Regions from separate parts of the Cupriavidus sp. CP313 genome, predicted to be linked through region 1. Evidence: predicted binding sites of a transcription regulator. Region 1 holds the regulator's gene; each other region holds the start of a gene.
What was found. The regulator sigma-54, encoded in region 1, starts transcription at its own class of promoters, with help from an activator protein. The targets are predictions, from matches to a motif close to TGGCANGNAANCTGCTTT.
Positions count from the first base shown of each region.

Region 2: urtA (urea ABC transporter substrate-binding protein) is a predicted target of sigma-54. The motif match lies at 2,855-2,872, and genes of this name have one in related genera.
Region 3: ACW4E8_RS02680 (pilin) is a predicted target of sigma-54. The motif match lies at 2,992-3,009, and genes of this name have one in related genera.

Region 1 is NZ_JBSVZB010000002.1:273,955-279,547, reverse strand. It holds gene hprK (HPr(Ser) kinase/phosphatase) at 73-1,044, opposite strand; gene ptsN (PTS IIA-like nitrogen regulatory protein PtsN) at 1,125-1,580, opposite strand; gene hpf (ribosome hibernation-promoting factor, HPF/YfiA family) at 2,036-2,386, opposite strand; gene ACW4E8_RS03500 (RNA polymerase factor sigma-54) at 2,435-3,916, opposite strand; gene lptB (LPS export ABC transporter ATP-binding protein) at 4,052-4,852, opposite strand; gene lptA (lipopolysaccharide transport periplasmic protein LptA) at 4,910-5,560, opposite strand.
Region 2 is NZ_JBSVZB010000004.1:375,414-381,006, forward strand. It holds gene urtB (urea ABC transporter permease subunit UrtB) at 1-1,397, opposite strand, end outside; gene urtA (urea ABC transporter substrate-binding protein) at 1,545-2,801, opposite strand; gene cyoD (cytochrome o ubiquinol oxidase subunit IV) at 3,158-3,526, opposite strand; gene cyoC (cytochrome o ubiquinol oxidase subunit III) at 3,526-4,170, opposite strand; gene cyoB (cytochrome o ubiquinol oxidase subunit I) at 4,176-5,593, opposite strand, start outside.
Region 3 is NZ_JBSVZB010000002.1:103,109-108,701, reverse strand. It holds gene sucC (ADP-forming succinate--CoA ligase subunit beta) at 1-849, shown strand, start outside; gene sucD (succinate--CoA ligase subunit alpha) at 949-1,830, shown strand; gene ACW4E8_RS02685 (TerC family protein) at 2,063-2,758, shown strand; gene ACW4E8_RS02680 (pilin) at 3,077-3,562, shown strand; gene ACW4E8_RS02675 (PglL family O-oligosaccharyltransferase) at 3,662-5,461, shown strand; gene ACW4E8_RS02670 (hypothetical protein) at 5,463-5,593, opposite strand, start outside.

The DNA of each region.
Region 1 (5,593 bases):
AAAACGGAGCATGCCTGAAGAACGTTGACGTTCTGCGTCAACGCCGTTGTAAGCAAATGAAAACGCTGGCGCTCAGAGCAGGCGGCCCTGGCCGCGCGAAACCGCATCGGCCTGCATCGCGGCGCGCTGCCGGTCCATGAAGTCGCGCAGCGTATCGATGCCGCGCAGGCGCAGGATGGTGTTGCGCACCGCGGCCTCGACCAGTACGGCCAGGTTGCGCCCGGCCGCCACCTGGATCTTGACCATGTGGATCGGCAGGCCCAGCACGTCCAGGTATTGCGAATCGAGCGGCAGCCGCTCGAACTCGCCGTCGTTGCGGCGCACCAACTGCACCACCAGCTTGATCTTCATCTTCCGGCGCACTGCGGTCTCACCGAAGATGGTCTTGATGTCGAGCAGGCCCAGGCCGCGTACTTCAAGCAGGTTCTGCAGCAGCGGCGGGCAGCGGCCTTCGATGAAATCCGGCCCCAGGCGCACGAAGTCCACGGCATCGTCGGCCACCAGCCCGTGGCCGCGCGAGATCAGTTCCAGGCCAAGTTCGCTCTTGCCCAGGCCCGATTCGCCCATGATCAGCACGCCCATGCCCAGGATGTCGAGGAATACCCCGTGCATGGTCACGCGCGGCGCGGAGATGCGCGACAGGTACAGGCGCAGGTGGTCGATCACCGCGGCCGACGACACCGGCGTGGTGAATAGCGGCGTGGACGAGCGCGTGCAGCGCAGTTCCAGGTCGGGCGGCGGCTCCATGCCGTCGGCGATCACCAGGAAGGGCGGCTCGAGCAGGATCAGCTCGCCCATCTGGCGCTTGCGGGTCTCGTCGTCCAGCCGCTGGTAATAAGTGATCTCGGGCTTGCCGAGCACCTGGATGCGGTTGGGGTGGATCAGGTTCAGGTGGCCCACCAGGTCGGCGGCGGAGGTGGCTTCGCGGGCGAACTCCACGTCGAAGGCGCGGTCCGCGCCTTCCAGGCCGGCCACCCACGAGAGTTTGATGTCGGCCGCGTTGTCGTCGAAGATGGACTGGGAGGTGACGCCGGTAAGTTCCATGCGGTATGACTGGTGGGGCGGTTTGCTAAGCGCCTGGCGCCTGCCCGGTCTGGTGCCGGCCCGCCTGGGGGATCAGGGGATCAGGGATGCCATGCGATCAGCAACTGATGGACGGCATCGGGCGTGGGCAGCGTGGCCAGCCCTTCACGCATGTCGCGGTCGGAAAGCAGTTGCGCGATTTCTGACAGGATTTCCAGGTGCTGCTGGGTAGCCTGTTCGGGCACCAGCAGGAAGATCAGCAGCGATACCGGCTTGCCATCCGGCGATTCGAACGGAATCGGCTCGGCCAGGCGCATGAAGGCGGCCAGCGGCTGCTTCAGGCCCTTGATGCGGCCGTGCGGGATCGCCACGCCGGCGCCCAGGCCGGTCGATCCCAGCGACTCGCGCGCGAACAGGTTGTCCGTCACGATGGCGCGCGCCACACCATGGTTGTTCTCGAAGAGGAGCCCGGCCTGCTCGAACACACGCTTCTTGCTGGTGACGCTGACGTCGAGGGTGATGTTGCCGGGTGGCAGCAATTTGGCCAAACGATTCATGGGCGATGCGCAGGATTTCAGTTAGCGGGCGGATCGTTCCGCCGGGCAGTGGGCTGGCCCCGGGCTGCCGTTGGCCTGGCCGGAGGCGTCCGGCCCATTATAGAGCAGCGACTACCCCCGCATTGTGCAGCGCAGCGGGGCAAGCCGGTGCAGAACGATACATGGTGATGCAATCGTGCCTCCGGGCCGGGGGCCGGCGCACCGATGCGGGGCGCGGCCAGGATTCCCTCTCTTTGTATGGCGCAGCATACACCTTGGCGCAGCGCTTGCGAACACCCTTGCCCATTCGGGTGAAAAGCGTTGGCTCCGGCGCCACAGCCGGGCCGCACCGCCAGTGCGGGCGCGGCATGCCGGCGGCAACCCGGAACGCGAGGGCGCAAAAAAGCCGCGCTTCGTGGCGCGGCTTGCCTGTTCAATCCTGATTCAGCAGCCCGCTGCGGGGCTGCCGGGCACGGTCATTGCTGCATTTGCGCTGCGGCCATCTGGTACTTGACCGCTTCGCGGTCGTGGCCTTGCACGCGATCCTTGTAGCGGATCACCTGACGGTCCAGCTTGTCGACGAGTGCGTCGATCGCTGCATATAGGTCTTCGTGATGCGCCTCGACAAAGATGTCCTTGCCCTTGAGATGTAGATTGATTTCCGCGTACTGACGCCGGTCCTTTTCCTTGTGGTTGTCGACAGAGAGCAGCACGCTAACGCCAATGACCTGATCGAAATGCCTGACGATTCGCTCCAGCTTCGTTTCCACGTACTCACGCAGAGGGGGCGTGATGTCCAGGTGGTGTCCACTGATCTTGAAGTTCATAGCGCTTCTCCTTCTGAAAGAGCCTCACCAGGCAGGCGGTGGGCTCGGCTACAAAGACTTGCGGAGATTGACTGCGGGGATCTTCAGGGCTTCGCGATACTTGGCTACAGTGCGGCGCGCAACAACAAAGCCTTGCTCACCCAGCAGTTCGGCAATGCGACTGTCGGAAAGGGGATTCCTCGGGTCTTCGGCTCCTATCAGTTGCTTGATCAAGGCGCGGATGGCCGTTGATGAAGCCGCGCCACCGGTTTCGGTGGACACGTGGCTGCCGAAGAAGTACTTCAGTTCGAAAGTACCCATCGGCGTTGCCATGTATTTATTGGTCGTCACCCGGGAGATGGTTGACTCGTGTAAACCCAGTGTATCGGCAATCTCCCGCAAAACCAAGGGGCGCATGGCGATTTCGCCGTGACTGAAAAAGTTCTTTTGACGTTCGACAATGGCCTGCGAGACACGCAGGATTGTGTCGAACCTTTGCTGGATGTTCTTGATCAGCCAGCGCGCCTCCTGCAGCTTCTGCTGCAGCCCGGCCGTGCCGGACTCACCCTTCGCGCCACGCAGGATTTGTGCATACATATCATTGATGCGCAGCCTCGGCATCACATCCGGATTGAGCTGCGCGATCCAGCCGCCGCCACCCTTGCGCACGAACACGTCCGGCACCACGAAGTCGGCTTCCGGGCGGCTGTATGCATGGCCGGGGTAGGGCGCCAGCGAGCGGATCAGTTCGTGTGCGGACTTCAGCGCCACTTCATCGACCTGCAGCGCCTTCTTCAGCCGCGTGTAGTCGCGTACTGCGAGCAACTCCAGGTGGTTGGTGACGATGTTCAGCGCCAGCTCGCGCTGCGGGTGCGTCAGGCGCCGCAACTGCAGGGCCAGGCACTCGGCGGCGTTGCGCGCGCCCACGCCGGGCGGGTCGAAGCTCTGCAGCAGCGTGAGGATCGCGTGGACTTCGTCGATCTCGAACTCGAGTTCTTCCGGCAACTCCGTGCAGATCTCCTCAAGCGATGCGCTCAGGTAGCCATCGTCGTCGAGCGATTCGATCAGGAAGATGGCCAGGCCCTTGTCGCGCGCCGAGACCTTCAGCGGCGTGAGCTGTTCCATCAGGTACTCGCGCAGCGTGGGCTCGGCTTCGCGCAGCTGCATCGGCGTTTTTTCGTCCTCGTCGCCCTGGGGGCGGCGGGCAAAGTCGTCCAGGCTCCAGTCGCCGCTGCCATAGTCGTCGCCGTTGCCGCTGTCGCCATAGCTGTCGTCGTCACCCGCGCCGTCGGCGCGGGCCTCGCCATTGCCCTGGGGCTCTGCCGGGGCGGGCGCCGGTGCGCTCTGCAGGTTGACCGAGCCGTCGGCCGCCACGCGCAGCGGGCTTTCGATCCAGTCGTTCTCGCGCTCGAGCAGCGGGTTTTCCGTCAGCGCCTGTTCGACCTCTTGCTGCAGTTCCAGCGTAGAGAGCTGCAGCAGCCGGATTGACTGCTGCAGTTGCGGGGTCAGGGCCAGATGCTGGGAAAGACGGAGCTGTAGCGACGGTTTCATGCGACCTATTCTATGCGCAACTATCCGTTGTTGGAACGGAAATTGCTATCGCTTATGCGGTCCGATCGCCGCTGGCTGTGGGAGGGCCCACGCGCGCCCGCGAAGAGGCCTGCCGCTCCAGGGCAGGCCGCTGCATCACATGCGGAAGTTCTCGCCCAGGTAGACGCGCCGCACTGCGTCATTGGCGATGATTTCCTCGGGCTGGCCCGCGGCCAGCACCGTGCCTTCGCTGATGATGTAGGCGTGGTCGCAGATGCCGAGCGTCTCGCGCACGTTGTGGTCGGTGATCAGCACGCCGATATTGCGTGCCTTGAGGAAGCTGACGATGCGCTGGATCTCGCCCACGGCGATCGGGTCCACGCCGGCGAAGGGCTCGTCCAGCAGGATGAAGCGCGGCGACGACGCCAGCGCGCGCGCGATTTCCACGCGGCGGCGCTCGCCGCCCGACAGCGACAGCGCCGGGTTGTTGCGCAGGTGCGCGATCTGCAGGTCGTCGAGCAGCGAATCCAGGCGGCGCTCGATCTCGGCCTTGGGCAGCGGCTTGCCGTTGTTCACCTGAAGCTCCAGCACCGCGCGGATGTTTTCTTCGACGTTGAGCTTGCGGAACACCGAGGCTTCCTGCGGCAGGTACGACAGCCCCATGCGCGCGCGCTCGTGGATCGGCAGGCCGCTGATGTGGTCGCCGTCGAGCACGATATCGCCTTCGTCCAGCGCCACCAGGCCCACGATCATGTAGAACGACGTGGTCTTGCCCGCGCCGTTGGGCCCGAGCAGGCCGACCACCTCGCCGCTCTTCACGTCGAGCGAGACGTCCTTGACCACCGTGCGCGAGCCATAGCGCTTCTTCAGGTGGCGCACGACCAGCGTGCTGCCCCCGGGGAGGATGGCGGAGGCTTCGACGGAAGGCTTGTCGGCGATGGTTGCGGTATCGGTCATAGGCACAGTCAGGCGTTCAGGCGTTTCTGGCGCGGGCAGGCAAGCCGGCGCCAGGCGTCAGGGTTTGTTGGCAGGCGCGGGCGCCGGCTTCAGGTCCAGCGGCGAGCCGCCGTTGCCCGTGGCGCCGGCCTTCTGGTCCTGGCGCGGCGACAGCACCGCGCGCACGCGGCCGGACGGATTGGCGCCCGTGGCGTCGCCACTACCGCCGCCGGCGGCCGTGTAGAACTCCTTGCGGCTGTCGTAGGTCAGCACCGCGCCGCGGATCTCGTCGACCTGCTTGGCGCCCTGCAGGCGCGCCATGCGGGCATTGCCGATCAGCTTGGAGTACTCTTGCTTGCCGTCGTACTCGATGCGGTCGCCCCAGCCGTCGATGTATTCGTCGACGCCTTCGCGCTTCTGCCGGATGTAGGCCTGCTTGCCCGGCTTGGCGGTGGCCACCGCGAACTGGTAGCCCTCGGGGTCGGTGCGCAGTTCGGCGGCGTCTGACTTCAGGATCATGGTGCCCTTGGTCAGCACCACGTTGCCGGTCAGCGTATAGATCTGCTTGACGTCGTCGTAGCTGGCGTTGTCCGCCTCCAGCACCATCGGCTTGTCGCGGTCCGCGCGCTCGGCCAGGGCGGGCTGGGCCAGCAGGCCGAAGGCCATGGCCAGGGCGAGCAGGGCCGGGGCGGTGCGTCGACGGGACGATGTCGTCAGGGAAGCAGTCATGTTGGCAGGGGTTGCTTGAGGGCGTCTGGGTAC
Region 2 (5,593 bases), on a different contig from region 1:
CCCAGGTCCGGGCCGACATTGCCGATTTGCGACAGCGCGCAGCCGCCCAGCCCTGCAATGCCGGCGCCGAAGGCAAAGGCGTAGCTGTCGACCTTCCAGGTGCGCACGCCGACGCAGGCCGCCATGGTGCGGTTCTGCGTGGTGGCGCGCACGAACAGCCCCAGCCGCGTGCGGTTCAGCACCGCCCACGCCACCGCCACCACCGCCAGCGCGAACAGGATGATGACGATGCGGTTGTAGGGGATCACCAGGCCCGGCATCCATTCGATGCCGCCGCTCATCCAGGCCGGATTGGCCACCTCCACGTTCTGCGCGCCGAACAGCGTGCGCACCGCCTGCATCAGCAGCAGGCTCACGCCGAAGGTGGCCAGCAGCGTTTCCAGCGGGCGGCCGTACAGGTGGCGCAGCACCAGCCGCTCGAGCACGAAGCCCACCACTGCTGCCGCCAGGAACGACGCCGGCAGCGCCGCCGGCAGGTACCAGTCGAACGCACCCGGCGCGTAGGCACGGAACAGCGACTGCACCACATAGGTGGCATAGGCGCCGATCATCAGGAATTCGCCGTGCGCCATATTGATGACGCCGATCAGGCCATAGGTAATGGCCAGCCCGAGCGCGGCCAGCAACAGCACGCTGCCCAGGCTCAGCCCGGCGAACAGGTTGCCGATCAGCTCGGCGCGGCGCTGGTCGCTGCGCAGCGTGTCCAGCGCCTGCTGCGCGGCCAGGCGCACGTCGGCATCGGGCTCGCGGTAGTTGCCGGCGCTGTCGCGCTCCACCAGCGGCGCCAGCTTCTGGCGGCTCTGCGGGTTGCTGTCGCTGCCGAGGATGCGGATGGCTTCAAGCCGCGCGTCATGCGCTGCCGGATCGGCCGGCTCGGCCAGCACCAGGTTGGCCCAGATCACGTCCAGGCTGGTGCGCAGGCCTGCATCGGCCTCGTTCTTGCGCGCGGCTTCGACCGCGGCGCGCGAGGCGCTTTCCGGCTGGGCGCGCAGCGTGGCGATGGCCTGCGCGCGCACCGCGATATCGGGCGACTGCAGCAGCAGGCTGCTGGCGGCGCTGTCGACCAGCGCGCGCAGGCTGTTGTTCAGGGTCAGGGACTCCAGTTCGTCGGCTTTCACCGCGACCGGCTTGCCGGTAATGGCATCGACGGTCTTGTCGCCGTCCTGGCGCACCATGCCGACCGACGCTGCGTATTGCAGCACGTCGTCCTGCAAGGCCTTCAGGATCGGGCCGGCTTCCGCCGGGGGTGCCTTGGCCAGTGCGGCCAGCGCGGCGGTCTTGGCATCGAAATCGTCTTCTGCCAGCGGCTTCAGGTCGGCCTGCGTCAGTGCCGCGGCCCACGGCGCAGCCGCCAGCAGCAGCGCCGCCAGCAGGGCGCGCAGCCATGGCATGGCCATTGTCGGAAGTAGTTTGGGCATAGTGGCTGGCGCAGTGGCGGCGCTTCAGCGCCTTGTAGTTCTGGTGTGCGAAAGGGGCCGATGCACCCCCCTCCCCCGCCTTGCGGGAGAAGGAAGCCATCGTCAGGGAGCCGGACTGGCGTCCGCTTACATCACCTTGTCCGGCTTGCCTTCGTTACCCGCGATGAACGGGCTCCACGGCTGCGCACGCACCGCCTTCGGCGTCTTCCACACCACCGAGAACTGGCCGTCGCCCTTCACTTCGCCGATCATCACCGGCTTGTACAGGTGGTGGTTCTCGCCCATGGTCAGCGTGAAGCCGTCCGGTGCCTTGAAGGTCTGGCCGTACATGGCGGCGCGCACCTTGTTGGTGTCGGTGGTGCCGGCCTTCTTCACGGCCTGCGCCCACATGTGGATGCCCACGTAGGTGGCTTCCATCGGGTCGTTGGTCACACGCTTGTCGCCGCCGGGCAGGTTGTTGGCCTTGACCCATGCCGCCCACTGTTTGCGGAAGGCGTCGTTCTCGGGGTTCTTGACCGACATGAAGTAGTTCCACGCGGCCAGGTGGCCCACCAGCGGCTTGGTATCGATGCCGCGCAGCTCCTCCTCACCCACAGAGAACGCCACCACCGGCACATCCTTGGCCTTCAGCCCGGCGTTGCCCAGCTCCTTGTAGAACGGCACGTTGGAGTCGCCGTTGATGGTGGAGATCACCGCGGTCTTGCCGCCCTGCGAGAACTTCTTGATATTGGCGACGATGGTCTGGTAGTCGCTGTGGCCAAACGGGGTGTAGACCTCTTCGATGTCCTTGTCGGCCACGCCCTTGCTCTTCAGGAAGGCGCGCAGGATCTTGTTGGTTGTGCGCGGGTAGACGTAGTCCGTGCCCAGCAGGTAGAAGCGCTTGGCGCCGCCGCCTTCCTTGCTCATCAGGTATTCCACCGCCGGAATGGCCTGCTGGTTGGGCGCTGCACCGGTGTAGAAGACGTTCTTCGACATCTCTTCGCCTTCATACTGCACCGGGTAGAACAGCAGCGAGTTCAGCTCTTCATAGACCGGCAGCACCGACTTGCGCGACACCGAGGTCCAGCAGCCGAAGGTCACCGCGACCTTGTCCTTGGTGATCAGCTGGCGCGCCTTTTCCGCGAACAGCGGCCAGTTCGAGGCGGGGTCCACCACCACCGGCTCCAGCTTGCGCCCCAGCACGCCGCCGCTCTTGTTGATCTCATCAATGGTCATCAGGGCCACGTCCTTCAGCGACGTCTCCGAAATGGCCATCGTGCCGGACAGCGAGTGCAGGATACCGACCTTGATCGGTTCCTTGGACTGCGCCATGGCCAGCGGGCTGGTACCGATCATTGCCGCGGCGGCGATCGCCGTCAGCTTCAGCATGTCACGTCGTTGCATTTGCAGCTCCCGTTTGTGGTGTTGGTCAGGGACTACGCTCCCCGGGTGATGTATCTGCAACTAGCGTGCCATGGAGACAAACCGCCTGATACCCGCCGCGCCGGCGGCAGACGGCGTGCTGGCGCGGCGCGCAGGCACTACCGCCGCCCACGATCGCGTATCCGCACCAGAGCAGTGCGGGCGGCGCGCGCACCACTCCCGTGCATCGGTGCAATTCCGTGCGGGCGGCATGTGAAAGGCGCCAGCCGCTGCGCACCCCCGCACCAGGGCCGGGCACCATGCCCCAAGGCTGGCGACGGTTAAAAAAAAACGGGGCCCCTTTCGGGGCCCCGCTCTCGATGCCAAGACGCCAGTCCTTACATCGCCATCATGTTGGTGTTCAGGTTGTGCATGATCCACAGCGAACCTGCCACCACGATCACCAGGATCAGCGCCGTGAACAGCAGCGCGATCACGTTGCTGCGCTGCTCGGACGACGTGTCCAGGTGCAGGAAGTACTTCAGGTGGACCAGCATCTGAACCACGGCCATGCCGAGGATGATCCACAGGATCTTGCCCTTGTCCATGCTGCCGTCCATCACGAGCTTGAACGGGATCACGGTCAGGATCACGGCCAGGATGAAGCCGATCGCGTACGACTTGAAGCTGGCGTGGGTGTCGTGGCCCGCGTGCGAATCGTGCGAGTCGTGGGCGCCGTGCGCCGCCGGTGCGTTGTGTTGTGCCATCACAGATGTCCCATCAGGTAGACCACGGTAAACACGCCGATCCAGACCACGTCCAGGAAGTGCCAGAACAGCGACAGGCAGGTCAGGCGCTTGGTCAGGGTCGGGGTGATGCCCTTCTTCGACAGCTGCCACATCAGCACGATCATCCACAGCATGCCGCTGGCAACGTGCAGGCCGTGGGTGCCGACCAGGGTGAAGAACGACGACAGGAACGCGCTGCGGCCCGGGCCGGCGCCTTCGGCGATCAGGTGATGGAACTCGTTGATTTCCATCGCCATGAAGGCCAGGCCCAGCAGGAACGTGACGCCGAGCCACACCTGCACGCGGCTCAGGCTGCGGTTCTGCAGCGAGATCATCGCCATGCCGTACGTGATCGAGGAGAACAGCAGGATGAAGGTCTCCACCAGCACGTAGTTGAGCTCGAACAGCTCCTTCGCCGACGGGCCGCCTGCCAGTTCGCCGCGCAGCACGGCAAAGGCCGCGAACAGTCCGGCGAAGATGATGCAGTCGCTCATCAGGTAGATCCAGAAGCCATACACCGTATTGGCACTGGTATCGTGGTGCGCATGGTCATGGCCGTGCGCGTCAGCGTGAGCCGAGGCGCCTGCCTGCGCGGGGATGCGGTCTAGGACTTGAGTCGACATGGTTCTTAGGCCTGCGAAGCAATGCGCTGCAGTTGGCGCGTTTCAATCTGCTCGACCTCGGTGGCCGGCACGTAGTAGTCGATGTGGTCGTCGTTGCTGCGGTGGATGAACGCCCAGATCATGCCCACCAGGCCAACCGCGGCCATCCACCAGATATGCCAGGTCAGGGCAAAGCCGAACACCAGGCTGAAGGCGCCGATAATGAAGCCCGCGCCCGTGTTCTTGGGCATGTGGATCTTCTCGTAGCCTTCGGTCGGCAGGGTCTCGCCGCGGGCCTTCATGTCGGCGAACGCGTCCAGGTCACGCACCACCGGGGTGTGCGCGAAGTTGTAGAACGGCGGCGGCGACGAGGTGGCCCACTCCAGGGTGCGGCCGCCCCACGGGTCGCCGGTCACGTCGGCCAGCTTCTTGCGGTCGCGGATCGACACCACGATCTGCAGCACCTGGAAGAAGATGCCCAGCGCCACGAACACCACGCCGACCACGGCCAGGTACAGCCACGGCGTCCAGGCCGGGTTGTCGGTGTGGTTCAGGCGGCGGGTCATGCCCATCAGGCCCAGCACGTACAGCGGCATGAAGGCGAAGTAGAAGCCCACCAGCCAGCACCAGAAGGCGTACTTGCCCAGGCGCTCGTTCAGCTTGAAGCCGAACGCCTTCGGCCACCAGTAGGTGATGCCGGCCAGGTAGCCGAACAGCACGCCGCCGATGATCACGTTGTGGAAGTGGGCGATCAGGAACAGGCTGTTGTGCAGCACGAAGTCAGCAGCCGGCACGGCCATCAGCACGCCGGTCATGCCGCCGATCACGAAGGTGATCATGAAACCCAGCGTCCACAGCACCGGCGTGGTCATCTGGACCCGGCCGCGGTACATGGTGAACAGCCAGTTGAAGATCTTCACCCCGGTCGGGATGGAGATGATCATGGTCGTGATGCCGAAGAAAGCGTTGACGTTGGCGCCCGAACCCATCGTGAAGAAGTGGTGCAGCCACACGATGAACGACAGCACCATGATCGCGGCGGTCGCGTACACCATGCCCTTGTAGCCGAACAGCTTCTTGCCCGAGAACGTGGCGATCACTTCAGAGAAGATGCCGAACGCCGGCAGGATCAGGATGTACACCTCGGGGTGGCCCCAGATCCAGATCAGGTTCACGTACATCATGGCGTTGCCGCCACCGTCGTTCGTGAAGAAGTGCGTACCGACGTAGCGGTCCAGGCCCAGCAGCGCCAGGGTCACGGTCAGCACCGGGAAGGCGGCCACGATCAGCACGTTGGTGCACAGCGCGGTCCAGGTGAACACCGGCATGCGCATCAGCGTCATGCCCGGCGCGCGCATGCGCAGGATCGTCACCAGGAAGTTCACGCCGGTGAGCAAGGTGCCCAGGCCCGAGATCTGCAAGCTCCAGAGGTAATAGTCCACCC
Region 3 (5,593 bases), 170 kb from region 1:
GAACTGTACGTTTCGCTGGTGGTGGACCGTGTTTCGCAGAAGGTCGCGCTGATGGCCTCGAGCGAAGGCGGCATGGACATCGAAGAAGTCGCTGCCCACAGCCCGGAAAAGATCCACACCCTGATCATCGAGCCGTCGGTCGGCCTGACCGACGCTGAAGCCGACGACATCGCCCGCAAGATCGGCGTGCCCGACGCGAGCGTGGCGCAAGCCCGCCAGGCCCTGCAAGGCCTGTACAAGGCGTTCTATGAAACCGACGCTTCGCTGGCTGAAATCAACCCGCTGATCCTGACCGGCGACGGCAAGGTCATCGCGCTGGACGCCAAGTTCAACTTCGACTCGAACGCGCTGTTCCGTCACCCGGAAATCGTTGCCTACCGCGACCTGGATGAAGAAGACGCCAACGAAATCGAAGCCTCGAAGTTCGACCTGGCCTACATCTCGCTGGACGGCAACATCGGCTGCCTGGTGAACGGCGCCGGCCTGGCCATGGCCACCATGGACACCATCAAGCTGTTCGGCGGCGAGCCGGCCAACTTCCTCGACGTGGGCGGCGGTGCCACCACCGAGAAGGTGACCGAAGCCTTCAAGCTGATGCTGAGCAACCCGAACGTGGAGGCCATCTTGGTCAACATCTTCGGCGGCATCATGCGTTGCGACGTGATCGCCGAAGGCGTGATCTCCGCTTCCAAGGCCGTGCACCTGACGGTGCCGCTGGTCGTGCGCATGAAGGGCACCAACGAAGACCTCGGCAAGAAGATGCTGGCCGACTCGGGCCTGCCCATCATCTCGGCCGACACGATGGAAGAAGCCGCCCAGAAGGTGGTGGCCGCTGCCGCTGGCAAGTAAGCCGTCGCACGAACGCAACCATACGCGAACGCGGGCGGTGCGCAGGCGCTTTGATGCGCCCTTGCGCGCGCCGCTCGTAGCCAAGCAAAGGATTACAGCATGTCGATTCTGATCAACAAAGACACCAAGGTCATCACCCAGGGCATCACCGGCAAGACCGGCCAGTTCCACACCCGTGGCTGCCGCGACTACGCCAACGGCAAGAACGCCTTCGTAGCAGGCGTGAACCCGAAGAAGGCCGGCGAAGACTTCGAAGGCATTCCCATCTACGCCAGCGTCAAGGACGCCAAGGCCCAGACCGGCGCCACCGTGTCGGTCATCTACGTGCCGCCCGCAGGCGCCGCTGCCGCGATCTGGGAAGCCGTTGACGCCGACCTGGACCTGGTGGTCTGCATTACCGAAGGCATCCCCGTGCGCGACATGATGGAAGTCAAGGACCGCATGCGCCGCGAGAAGAAGAAGACCCTGCTGCTGGGACCGAACTGCCCGGGCCTGATCACGCCGGACGAAATCAAGATCGGCATCATGCCGGGCCACATCCACAAGAAGGGCCGCATCGGCGTGGTGTCGCGCTCGGGCACGCTGACGTACGAAGCTGTGGGCCAGCTGACCGCGCTGGGCCTGGGCCAGTCGTCGGCTGTCGGCATTGGTGGCGACCCCATCAACGGCCTGAAGCACATCGACGTGATGAAGATGTTCAACGACGATCCGGAAACGGACGCCGTGGTCATGATCGGTGAGATCGGCGGTCCGGACGAAGCCAACGCGGCTTACTGGATCAAGGAAAACATGAAGAAGCCGGTGGTTGGCTTCATCGCTGGCGTGACCGCGCCTCCGGGCAAGCGCATGGGCCACGCCGGCGCGCTGATCTCGGGCGGTGCCGATACCGCCCAGGCCAAGCTGGAAATCATGGAAGCCTGCGGCATCAAGGTGACCAAGAACCCGTCGGAGATGGGCCGCCTGCTGAAGGCAATGCTGTAACCAGGCCTGCCGTTCCCGCCTGCGCGGGAATGACAAGCATCTCAATGCCCCCGCCCGCGCGGGGGCATTGTCTTTCTGGCGGACAGGTTCAGGGATACCCCTAGGCGAAACATTACAAGATTGAAATCCAATCGAAAGGTTCGTCAGGTAAACAGTCATGTTCGTGTTTTGAGACATCCGAAACCCCGTCAGATGACGGGGTTGCCACCTAAAAAAATCGAGGAGCCCTGCTGTGGAACTGCTGTCTTCCACCACTTTCTGGATTGCGTTGGGATCGATCATCCTGACCAATATCATCCTGTCCGGCGACAACGCGGTGGTGATCGCGCTCGCCTCGCGCAACCTGCCGCCCGCCCAGCAGAAGAAAGCCATCTTCTGGGGCAGCGCCGCCGCCATCATCATGCGCGTGGTGCTGACCGTGGCCGCGGTCAAGCTGCTGAGCCTGCCGTACCTGAAGATCGTCGGCGCCTTGTTGCTGGTCTACATCGGCGTGCAACTGCTGACCGGCGATGACGACGAGGAAGGTCACGACGGCAAGGACAATATCTGGGCCGCCATCCGCACCATCCTGATCGCGGACCTGGTGATGTCGCTCGACAACGTGGTGGCCGTGGCCGCCGCTGCGCAGAAGGGTCCCGAGGGCAGCCAGCTGATGCTGCTGATCATCGGTCTGGGCCTGTCGATCCCGCTGATCGTGTTCGGCAGCACGCTGTTGCTGAAGGTCATGGAGCGCTTCCCGGTCATCATCGTGCTGGGCGCCGCGCTGCTGGGCTACCTGGCCGGCGAAATGCTGGTCAGCGACCCGGTCGACGCCGCCTGGTTCGAAGTCCACGTGCCGCACGCCCACCTGGTATTCGGCGCCGCCGGCGCGATCCTGGTGGTGATCATGGGCAAGCTGCTGCGTCGCCGGTCGGTACAGGCAGCCTGACGAGGTTCCGCCCAAGCGAGAAGGGCGGCCATCTGGCCGCCCTTTTTCGTTGGCGCGCCGGCACGGCGGCCGTCGGTGCCTTAGCCAACTAACTCATGTGAGTGATCGCACATTTTGTCGGTTTGACCTGTGATAGCGGGCCTGAGTGACAAATTTTGGCGCAACTGGCGAGCATCCCCCTGATGGGTGACGAAATTTGTCGCTTTTCACCCCCTACGGATGGGGGATGCTGCTGGCACGCTTACTGCTCAATAGTCCCCGCGTCACGAAACCGAAGACGTGCAACGCTCAACTAAAATCTCTTCGAGGGGTCAAATCATGCAACGGGTACAACAACTGAAGAAACTGGGCCGTCGTGTCCAGAAGGGCTTTACGCTGATCGAACTGATGATCGTGGTGGCGATCATTGGTATTTTGGCTGCTATCGCTATTCCGCAATACAGTGACTACACTTCGCGCACTCGTGCGTCCGGTGCAATGTCGGAACTGGCTGCTGTCAAAACTGCCGTCTCAATGTGCTACCAAGAACTGGGGGCTCTTACGGCTTGCGATTCGGGCGCCAACGGTATCCCCAGTATCAACGTAACGAAGAATATCACCGTGGCAACTGCGACGGCGGTCGTCGATGGCGCTATCACAGTGACCACAGGCGCCACCGACGCAGCAGGCGTTGCTCTTACTATCGTTGATACGCCCACGTACGTCGCTAACAGCAACGCTTTGACGTGGACGAATTCGGGTTCGACTTGCACTGCAGCGAATATCTCGCGTGCCTTCAAGCCGGGTTCGGGCGATTGCCCCTGATCGCACGTGCTGGCTTGCGTAGAAAAAGCGCCTTCGGGCGCTTTTTCCTTGTCTACGCCCCAAGCTATCATGCGCCTTTTCCCCTAAACAGGCGCCCCGATGCAGCCGTCCAGGCCCTTCCTACCGTCGGCCGCCCTCATCGCAGCAATCGTCGTCCCGCTGCTAGTCTCCCGGCACACGCTACCGCTTGCGACGTTCTATGGCGAATGGACAGCCGCGCTCTGCGCGCTCGCCGTCCTCGCGATCCATGTGCGTCGCCGCCCCGGGGCATCGCCTGCCGTGTCGCTGCCGTGGGTGTCACTGCTGTTTCTCTGGCTGGTCGCCGTCGGCCTTGTATTGGGCGCCACTGGCCACCACGACATCACCGGTAGCCGCGTTACCACCATCCTCACGCTGTTCTTAGGCGCAACGGTGACATGCGCGGTATGGTCGTACCGAGGCACGCCTGCGGCATCCACTCAGAACATCGGCGACACCCTCGCCACGGCCTTCCTAATCGCCGGTCTGCTAGGCACCGTCACGCAATGGGTGCAGCTTTTCCACCTCGAGCCCCGCGCTTTCGGCTTAGTCTCCACCTACTTCTACGACAACAACCGCCGCCTGTGGGGCAACCTGAACCAGCCCAACCACCAGGCCACCGTTGAAGGCCTGGCGTTGGTGGCGTCAGTGTGGCTGGCCTCGCGTGGCCGCTTGCGTTTCCCGATGTGGCTCGCCGCCGTGGCCTTGCTGGAAAGCGGCATCGTGCTGTCCGGCTCGCGCACCGGCGTGCTGCATGTTGGCCTGGCTGCCTTCTACGCGCTGGCCGCGGCGTGGCTGGCGCGAGGCGCTCGACGTGACTCGGATCCTATGCAACGTCCGGTCGGGTTGGTCGTAGCTGCAGTAGCGATGGTGGCGATGCTGCTGATCCTGCAGCCTACGATCCGCGCGGCAGGACAAGCGTTCGACTGGCGCCTGTTCGACACCATCGCGCAACTCGAAGCCGAAGACCAGATGTCCGCGCGCGGCGCGCTGTGGACGCATGCGCTGGCAATGTTCCGTGCTCACCCCTGGTTCGGCGTCGGCTGGGGCGAGTTCGGCTGGGCGCAATTCCAGCAGATGCAGCAAGTCGGCGTGAAGGTGGAGATGTCCCTGCACGCCCACAACGCCATCCTCGACCTGCTTGCGAAGACGGGCATCGTCGGCACCGCAGGCGTCGGCCTGATCCTGCTGGCCTGGCTATGGCGCGTGGTTCGCGTTCGCCTGTGGCACGGCGATAGCGAAGAGCGCAAGCAGACCGTGCTGATACTCACCTGGCTGGCCATGCTGTGCGCGCATTCGATGCTCGAATACCCGCTGCATTACCTCTATTTCTTCCTGCCGTTCTGCTTCATGCTCGGTTGGCTGGAGCCGTCGGGCTTCGGGCGTTGGCGCGTGCCGATGCCAGTGGCACGGGGGCTGGCGATCGCGTTTGTCGTGGTGGCTGCGGTCGTACTGGCCACCATGTGGCAAGACTACCGCCGCGCCGAAGCCCGCGAATATGCTAGCAGCGAAGGCCGCAACGCCTTGCCGATGCCGCGCTTCTGGTTCCGCCAGCATGCGCACGCCGATGCTGCCGGCCAGGCCACCATTACGCCGGCCAATGCGGCAGAGTTGTTGCCCGCCCACATCGCCGCCGTCCACCTGCTGCCTACGCCGACCATGATCGCGCGCACCGCATGGTTGCTGGCGCTGACCGGCGATCCTGCGCAAGGCCGCCAGTGGATGGAACGGCTGCGCTGGTACTACCTTGGCGATGAAGTTGCGCAATACGCTGCGATTGCGAAGGCATGCCGCGACCTGGCACCAGACGAACGCCCGCAGGCATTCTGCGCATGGGTTGGCGACCGTTCGCGTCGGTACTCCGAATGGCCCCGGGACTGACCTAATAGTACGGATACGGGCTGTAATAGACCGGCGGCGGGGGCGGCGGATAGTAGTAGTACCGCGGCGCCGGCGGCGGCGCGGCGGCCACGCGCCCGGGGGCCGGCACGCGGTTGCCGCTGGCGTACATGC